2 regions of the Rhodococcus sp. NPDC078407 genome follow, and region 1 is predicted to be linked to the other one. Evidence: predicted binding sites of a transcription regulator. Region 1 holds the regulator's gene; the other holds the start of a gene.
The links. Region 1 encodes HspR, which represses chaperone genes until heat shock. Its sites were predicted from a motif close to ANNTGAGTNNNNNNNACTCANNT; they were not measured.

Region 1 (4,422 bases):
GACGACCTCGAGCGGGCTCGCCAGCACGGCGATCTCGAGACCGGACCGCTCAAGTCTGTGGCAGACAAGTTGGCAGGGGTGTTCTCGAACATCGGCCTGACCACCTTCGGGGCCGAGGGCGACGCCTTCGACCCGGCCATTCACGAGGCCGTCTCCCACGAGGGCGACGGCAGCAGTCCCGTCGTCGGAACGCTGATGCGCAAGGGCTACAAGCTCGGCGAGCGCGTCTTGCGGACCGCAATGGTGGGCGTCGTGGACGGCACCGGCCAGGATGCAGCAACAGAAGAATCGGACGCACCCGCGTCCGACGAGCAGTAAAAAGAAATAGCGCGAGAGGAGGAGACGCCCGGTGAGCCAGCGGGAGTGGATCGAGAAGGACTTCTACAAGGAGCTGGGCGTTTCCTCCAGCGCGTCTGCAGAAGAAATCAAGAAGGCGTACCGAAAGTTGGCTCGGGACAACCATCCCGACGCCAATCCAGGTAATGCCGCGGCCGAGAACAAGTTCAAGGCGGTCAGCGAGGCGCACGCCGTCCTCGCCGACCCAGCCAAGCGAAAAGAGTACGACGAGGCCCGACGGCTGTTCGCCTCCGGCGGCTTCGGTAGCCGCGGCGGCGGTGGATTCTCGCCCGGCGCAGGCGGATTCGGTGGTGGCGGCCAGACGTTCGATGTCGGCGACATCTTCGGTCAAGGCGGCGGCGACGGCGGAATCGGCGACCTGTTCGGTGGCTTGTTCAACCGCGGCGGCGGGCAGCAACGCACCCAGAACAACCGTCCCCGACGCGGTAGCGACGTCGAGACCGAGACCTCGCTGCAGTTCCGTGAAGCGGCACAGGGCGTGACGGTCCCCTTGCGGTTGACCAGCCCGTCCTCGTGCACCACCTGCCACGGCAGCGGTGCCAAGCCCGGAACGAGCCCGCGCGTGTGCCCCAGGTGCAACGGACAGGGCGTCGTGAACCGCAATCAAGGCGCGTTCGGCTTCAGCGAGCCGTGCGACGACTGCCGAGGCAGCGGATCCATCATCGATGAGCCGTGCGCCGACTGCCGCGGAACCGGTGTTCAGAACCGCACCCGAACCATCACCGTGCGGGTACCGGCCGGCATCAGCGACGGCCAGAAGGTCAGGCTCGCCGGTCAGGGAGAAGCAGGGCTTCGCGGTGCGCCGTCGGGCGATCTGTTCGTCACCGTACGGGTCCAACCCGACAAGGTCTTCGGCCGCAACAACGACGATCTGACGGTGACCGTCCCGGTGAGCTACGGCGAGCTGGTGCTCGGCACGACGCTGTCGGTGCCCACCCTCGACGGCCGCGTCGGTGTGAAGGTGCCACCGGGAACGGTCGACGGCCGAGTGCTGCGCGTGCGCGGTCGCGGTATCCCGAAGAAATCCGGTACCGGTGATCTGATGGTGACCGTCAAAGTTGCCGTCCCGCAGAAACTCGACGATGCTGCTACCGACGCTCTGAAGAACTATCTGGAAGCCGAGAAGGCCAGCGGATTCGACCCGCGGGCCGGGTGGGCAGGTGTGTGATGTCGGTCCCTCCCGAGGCTGGATCTGCCAAAGCTGGTGGAGCTCAAGCTGATCCCGACGCCCAGATCTTCGTGATCTCGGTTGCCGCGCAGCTGGCCGGCATGCACGCGCAGACTCTACGTACCTACGACAGGCTCGGCCTGGTCATCCCGCACCGCACCACTGGCGGCGGTCGACGATACTCCGCGCGTGACGTCGCACTGCTCCGCGAAGTGCAGCGTCTCTCTCAGGACGAGGGCGTCAACCTCGCCGGCATCAAGCGCATCATCGAACTGACCAATCAGGTCGAGGCGTTGCAGTCGCGCATCAGCGAACTGGCTCAGGAATTGGCCGCCGTGCACGCGAGCTACCGCCGAGACCTGGTGCCCATTCAACGCAACGCTCTGGTGGTCTGGAAGCCGAAACACCAGCGCTAGATCCCCGTTTCCCGCAAACGCGTGTGCGTTTGTCAGGTGCGCGCATTCTCGTGAGCGATTCGGTCACTGATCCGCGCGCATTCAACAGACGCGCGTGCGTTTGCGGCCTCGACCCGGCGCGAACCCTGCGCGCGTGTGCGAGACACCCGGCGAGGGCACCTATCCTGGTTCTCATGCAGGGGTGGAGATCGACAGTCGTTCAGTATCATCGCCTTCGGAACGACCTCGCGGTGATCAGACTCGAAGGCGACGCGGTTCCGTTCAGGGCAGGCCAATCCGTGTCGGTGAAGGTTCCGCAGAATTCTGCGTCGACGCGGCGGTACTCACCGGCGCTGCCGCCCTCGCGTGACGGCAAACTGGAATTTCACGTTCGAGCCGTTCCGGCAGGCTGGGTCAGCGGTGGGATTGTCAACGAGACTCGGCCCGGCGATGTCTGGGAGATCAGTGATCCGCAGGGAGGCCTGCATGTCGATGATTCGGGTCGCGATGTCGTCATGATCGCGGGCGGTACCGGCTTGGCTCCGTTGCGAGCGATTCTGCTCGACCTCACACGCTGGGAGCAGCCACCGAACGTGACGTTGTTCGTCGGCGGAAAGTCGCCTCGCGATCTGTATGCCGGGGACATGCTGTGGTTGATGGCGTCGCAATTGCAGTGGTTGACCGTCGTGCCCGTCGTCGATCAACTGCACGAGCCGTGGGCCTCGGACCGATGGAGCGATCGGATTCATGCCGAAATGGCGTCAACAGCTTCATTTTTCGAGCCGGAACATTGCTGGGAAGGCAGTGTGGCCGACGTCGTCGCCACGCAGGGCCCCTTCCCTGACCGCCAAATTCTGGTGTGCGGATCCCCCGGAATGGAAGCGGCCACCGTGCGCGCACTCGTCGAAATCGGCACACCATCAGAGGCAATCCGACGCTGACAAACGCTGTCCCGGACAATCAGGGCAGCTGCAGAATCCGTCGCAGATGGGCCAGATCCTCAGCGGACACGGCGGTGAAATCCGGCGGCGGTGCGTCGGCGATGGTTCTGGCTCTCTCCGCGAGCCGGCGGCCGGATTCGGTGAGTCCGATGATGCGGCGTCGGCGATCGTCCGGATCTTCGGTGCGGACGACCAATCCGCGTTTCTCGAGCTCGCGAACATTGAGCGAAACGTACGGCGCATCGGACGCAAGGATTTCGGCCAGCTCCGTGACTGTCCGGTCACCCGTGAGGAGTTTGGTGAGCAGCTTCGCCCGCAGGAAGCTCATGCCGGTGGCATCGGCGACGGCTCGTCGGGTGTCGTGCTTCTCCAGCATCAGGGCGCGCATCTCGCGCCAGACGTGGGCGGCTTCCGAGTCGGTCATACGAGTACCGGTTGATCGATACGCTCGGCGGTAGAGCGGGCCCATCGACCGGTGGTGACGATGGCGAGCACGGTGACCACCACGCCGGCACCGGCGATGACGAACCACGCGGGAACTGCGGCAGCGGTGAAGCCGTCGGATATTTCACCGACGATGCTCGCTGTGACGATGGAACCGACGACGGCCACGCCGAGTGATTGGCCCACCTGCCTACTGGTCGACGCGATGGCGGACGCCACTCCGGCTTGGCTGCGCGGCATCCCGGACACTGCGGTGTTGGTGATCGGGGCGTTGACCATGCCGAACGAAATTCCGAAGATGACGTACGCGACGGCCAGCCATGCGAACGAGGTCGTCGGCGTCAGTCGGGTGAGCATGAGCGCCGAGGTCACGAATCCGATTCCGGCAACGAGCAACGGAAGGCGCGCTCCAAGGTTGCCGACGATGCGCCCGGAGATCGGCGCGAAGATCAGCGTCATCAAGGCCATCGGCAGAGTGTAGAGACCGGCATGCAGTGGCGAGTAGCCCCGCACGTCCTGCAGGTACAGAGTGTTGAGGAACAGGAATCCGCCGAGGGACGCGAATGCACATACCGCGATCACCGTCGCTCCGCTGAAGGGTGCGCTGCGGAAGAACTTCAGCTGGATCAACGGTTCCTCGATGCGAGTTTCGACCACCAGCAGGCCGACGAGGGATCCGATCGCCACGGCACCGGTGAGCACGATCAGAGGCGATCCCCATCCCTTCGCGGGACCCTCGATGATGGTGAACACCAGTGATGCCAGGAACGCGAAGATGAGGAATTGGCCGGCCGGATCGAACTTTCTCGCGTGATCGGCCTTGGATTCGGGCACGAACTTCAGCGTCATCGCCAGCGCGAAGATGCCGACGGGGACATTGATCCAGAAGATCGATTGCCAACCGGCACCGGTGACGAGGACGCCGCCGAGGGCAGGGCCTGCCGACATGGAGATTCCGACGACGGCACCCCACATGCCGATGGCTCCGGCACGTTCCTTGGGGTCGGTGAACGTGTTGGTGATGATCGACATCGCGACGGGATTCATCATCGAGCCGCCAACGGCCTGCAGCATGCGGAAGGCGACGAGCCATCCGAGCGACGGCGCAATGCTGCAC
Region 2 (4,422 bases), on a different contig from region 1:
CGTTGCCCTGATCGCAGCTGCGAGATGTACGGCTTGGAGATATTGCGTCCGCGCAGGGCGAGAGCGTCCGCGACCTCGGCATTGGTGTGCGGCTTGCGCCCCGGCGGGTGGATCGTGGAGAACAGGTGATTCAGACGAGCGGCGAAATCAGCGGACATCGGGGATGTGGTTGCCTTCCTGACACGACCGCTGCCCACCGGGCAGATCGATCCGCCGCGGACCGAACCGGTTGATAGTAGCGGCTACTTCGCGTCTGCCGGACCATGGCTGACCTGCAGAAACTCGGACAAGGATCGTACTGATCGGTTTCTTGTCCGGGTGATTACTCCGCGCGGTTCCGGCCGGGCTGCCTCTGGTCGAGAAGGATCGAACGAATGGTTTTCCGCGGAACCGTCGGCACGATCGGAGCCTCGGTGGCAGACTGTCTTGCCAGGCGAAGGGGGTGGAGATGACCGGTCGTCGACGACGAACGTTCGATTCACGAGACGGTGACGCCGAGGTGGTCGAACCGCTGTTGCGTGCCGTGCTGTCCTACGCTCCGCGGGACGAGTCGCCCACGCCGCATCCTTCCGAGGGAATCACCCTGCGAGCCGAGAACGGCTCCGGGTACATTCGGCTCGAACTCGCCATTGCGGGAGATCTCGGCGCCGGCATTCCCGGACCGTTCGGATCCAGGTTCTACGAGTGCGAATCATTCGAAATCGTTGTACCGCAACGAGATCCGGATGACGACGCGCTGCTGATGATTCATCTTCTGGATCCGCGGGCTCCGCACAGATTCGAGTTCACGACATCCATGCCGCCGCTGTGGAGTTTGCGGCTCGAACACGACGGCTCGGTGTCGGTACTGGACCAGGCGGGTCAGGCCGTGATCTTCATCGGTCGCCCGTGGGCATTCGACGGCGACCTACAGCCGGTGCACGTGCACTACACCATCGAGAACGGCCGACTGGTGCAGAACGTCAGAGCCACTGCGGATACCGGGTACCCCATCCTGATCGACCCCGACCCCGACGCCATCATCACCGGAGACGGACGACTCGTCACCGAGGCCTGGACCCCGCGACTGGTGGCAGGCGGAATCGTCGAGGTCATACCGCCGAAGTCGCTGTCGAGCTGAAGGCGTTGCAGCGCAATCAGAACGGATCGTGCTGAACGTGCTCCATCGGGGTCCCGACCTTGCGTAACGCGTAGAGCGTGGTGCGCACCATCGAGGGCGACCCGCAGACCAGAATCTGTCGATCGGCCCACGAGCCGAATTGGGTGACGACCTTGCCCACTGCGCCGTGCAGCCGATGGTGCATTCCCCACGGCAGTTCACGCGGCGGGCCGGAGTACCACCACGGATCCTCGAGGTGCTCGGTCACCGGCACCACCGTCAGCCACGGGTTCGACAGCGACAGTTGCCACAGAGTGTCCAGATCGTAGAGATCGCACGGATACGTCCCGCTGACGAACAGATGCACCCGCGGATTGTTGCTTCGCTGTGCCATGTCCATCACCTGAGCACGCAGCGGAGCCAGGCCCGTGCCCCCGGCGATCATCAACACGTCCTCACCGATGGTGCGATCGACGTGCATTCCGCCCAGCGGCGGACTGATCAGCCACCGATCACCGACTGCCGTCTCGGTGACCATCGCCGGCGATACCCAGCCCCCGGAGACGCGTCGAACATGGAATTCGATCTCGCCGTACGGGTTGCTCGGAATCGACGGAGACAGATACCGCCACAACTTGGATCGCTGCGGAATCTGCACGCTGACGTATTGGCCGGGGAAGTAGGGAATCTCGCCGTCGGTCTTCAATCGCACCACCGCGAGGTCGTCGGAGTGCCGTTGGTGTTCGACGACGGTGGCGCTCCAATACGGCGGTAGCTCGTCGTCGTCCGCGGCGGCGGCCATCGCGTTGCTCACCACCGTGAGGGCGTCGTGCCACGCCGTCTCGACCTCGTCGGTCCACATCTCGTTGCCCGAGAACGTGCGGAATGCACTGATGAGCGCGGAGCTGCCCGCGCGGAAGTGTGCGCCCGAGATCCCGTGCTTGCGATGGTCCCGGCCGAGTTGTTCGAGAAACGGTTCGACGCGGCTGTCGTCGTCGAGATGTTCGAAGACGTAGCCGATTGCCAGCACGAAGTGGTCGCGAAGTGCGTCCATCGAGGCGGGAAACAGGGATCGGAAGTCGGGATATTCAGCGAAGAGGTGGGCGTAGAAGGACCGCGAGAGGCGGGCTGTTCCATCCGGAGAGGCCACGACGGATTTGAAACCGGCACGGACAAGGGAGATCGTGCGCGCGTCGAGCATCGATCAACCTCCACCCCACCTGTTACTGCTGTCGACCGTCACCAAAGTAGACCGATCGAGACGTTCGCGCGAGAGGGCTCTTTCGTCGTGCGCGTTTTGCGCCCCTCCAGGTACGCAAAACGCGCACGACAAAAAACTAAGGTTGAGCGGAACAGACTCAACTTGTCTATGGTTGTACCCAGCGACACGCACTTACCGATCCGAGAAAGAAGGTGACCGGTGGACAGTTTCACTCCCACCACGAAGTCGCAGGCAGCACTTTCCGCTGCCCTGCAGGCCGCATCCGCGGCCGGCAACCCGGACATCCGTCCGGCACATTTGTTGGTGGCGTTGCTCGATCAGACCGACGGCATCGCCACCCCACTGCTGAAGGCCGTCGGCGTCGACCCCGCAACGGTGCGTCGAGAAGCGCAGAACCTCGTCGACCGCCTGCCCTCGGCATCCGGTTCGACCACCACTCCGCAACTCGGCCGTGAAACTCTCGCCGCGATCACCGCAGCGCAACACCTGGCCACCGAACTCGACGACGAGTTCGTCTCCACCGAACACCTCATGGTGGGTCTCGCAGGTGGAGATTCCGATGTTGCGAAGCTCCTGTCCGGCCACGGTGCCGGACCCAACGAGTTGCGCGACGCATTCCAGGCCGTCCGTGGCAGCGCCAGGGTCACCAGCGCCGATCCCGAGAACACCTACCAGGCGCTGGAGAAGTACAGCACCGACCTGACCGCGCTGGCCCGAGAAGGCAAGCTCGATCCCGTCATCGGACGCGACACCGAGATCAGGCGTGTCGTCCAGGTGCTGTCTCGGCGTACCAAGAACAACCCGGTGCTCATCGGCGAGCCCGGTGTCGGCAAGACGGCAATCGTCGAAGGGCTCGCCCAGCGCGTCATTGCCGGCGACGTTCCGGAGAGCCTGCGCGGCAAGACCGTCGTGTCGCTCGACCTCGGTTCGATGGTCGCGGGAGCGAAGTTCCGCGGTGAATTCGAGGAGCGGCTCAAGGCCGTGCTCGACGACATCAAGAACTCCGCAGGTCAGGTCATCACGTTCATCGATGAACTGCACACCATCGTCGGTGCCGGAGCGACCGGTGAATCGGCGATGGATGCGGGCAACATGATCAAGCCGATGCTCGCCCGCGGCGAACTGCGACTCGTCGGTGCGACGACCCTCGAGGAGTACCGCAAGTACATCGAGAAGGACGCCGCCCTCGAACGCCGCTTCCAGCAGGTCTACGTGGGTGAGCCATCGGTCGAGGACACCGTCGGCATCCTGCGCGGACTCAAAGAACGCTACGAGGTGCACCACGGCGTTCGGATCACGGACTCCGCCCTTGTCGCCGCCGCTTCCCTGAGCGACCGGTACATCACCGCCCGGTTCCTACCCGACAAGGCCATCGACCTCGTCGACGAGGCCGCGTCGCGTCTGCGCATGGAAATCGACTCTCGCCCGGTCGAGATCGACGAGGTCGAACGCGCAGTGCGTCGCCTCGAGATCGAGGAGATGGCCCTGGCCAAGGAGACCGACGAGGCGTCGAAGGCTCGGTTGGACAAACTGCGTCAAGAACTCGCCGACCTGCAGGAGAAGCTGGCCGGGCTCAGCACACGCTGGCAGAACGAGAAGAACGCCATCGACTCCGTGCGGACCCTCAAAGAGGAGCTCGAGAATCTGCGCGGCGAATCCGACCGCGCCGAACGCGACGGCGATCTCGGCAAGGCCGCCGAGCTTCGGTACGGACGGATTCCGACGCTCGAAAAGGAACTCGCCGCCAAGACCGAGGCCTCACCTGCCCAAGGCGACGTGATGCTCAAGGAGGAGGTCGGTCCGGACGACGTCGCCGACGTGGTGGCGGCCTGGACCGGAATTCCGGCCGGCCGAATGCTGGAAGGCGAAACTGCCAAGCTGCTGCGGATGGAAGACGAACTCGGCAAGCGAGTCGTCGGACAGAAGGATGCAGTGCAGGCGGTGTCCGACGCCGTCCGACGCTCCCGCGCCGGGGTGGCCGACCCGAACCGTCCGACGGGCTCGTTCCTGTTCCTCGGACCCACCGGTGTGGGCAAGACCGAGCTCGCAAAAGCGTTGGCGGAGTTCCTCTTCGACGACGAACGCGCGATGGTGCGCATCG

Region 2: a site for HspR is predicted at 2,441-2,463, ahead of clpB (ATP-dependent chaperone ClpB). Genes of this name have one in related genera too.

The regions. Positions count from the first base shown of each region.
Region 1 covers NZ_JBITUQ010000002.1:325,211-329,632, forward strand. The annotation lists gene grpE (nucleotide exchange factor GrpE) at 1-318, shown strand, start outside; gene dnaJ (molecular chaperone DnaJ) at 350-1,525, shown strand; gene ACIGGF_RS03925 (heat shock protein transcriptional repressor HspR) at 1,525-1,941, shown strand; gene ACIGGF_RS03930 (FAD-binding oxidoreductase) at 2,115-2,861, shown strand; gene ACIGGF_RS03935 (MarR family winged helix-turn-helix transcriptional regulator) at 2,881-3,285, opposite strand; gene ACIGGF_RS03940 (MFS transporter) at 3,282-4,422, opposite strand, start outside.
Region 2 covers NZ_JBITUQ010000029.1:46,517-50,938, reverse strand. The annotation lists gene ACIGGF_RS22460 (helix-turn-helix domain-containing protein) at 1-158, opposite strand, end outside; gene ACIGGF_RS22455 (hypothetical protein) at 449-1,120, shown strand; gene ACIGGF_RS22450 (globin domain-containing protein) at 1,137-2,300, opposite strand; gene clpB (ATP-dependent chaperone ClpB) at 2,520-4,422, shown strand, end outside.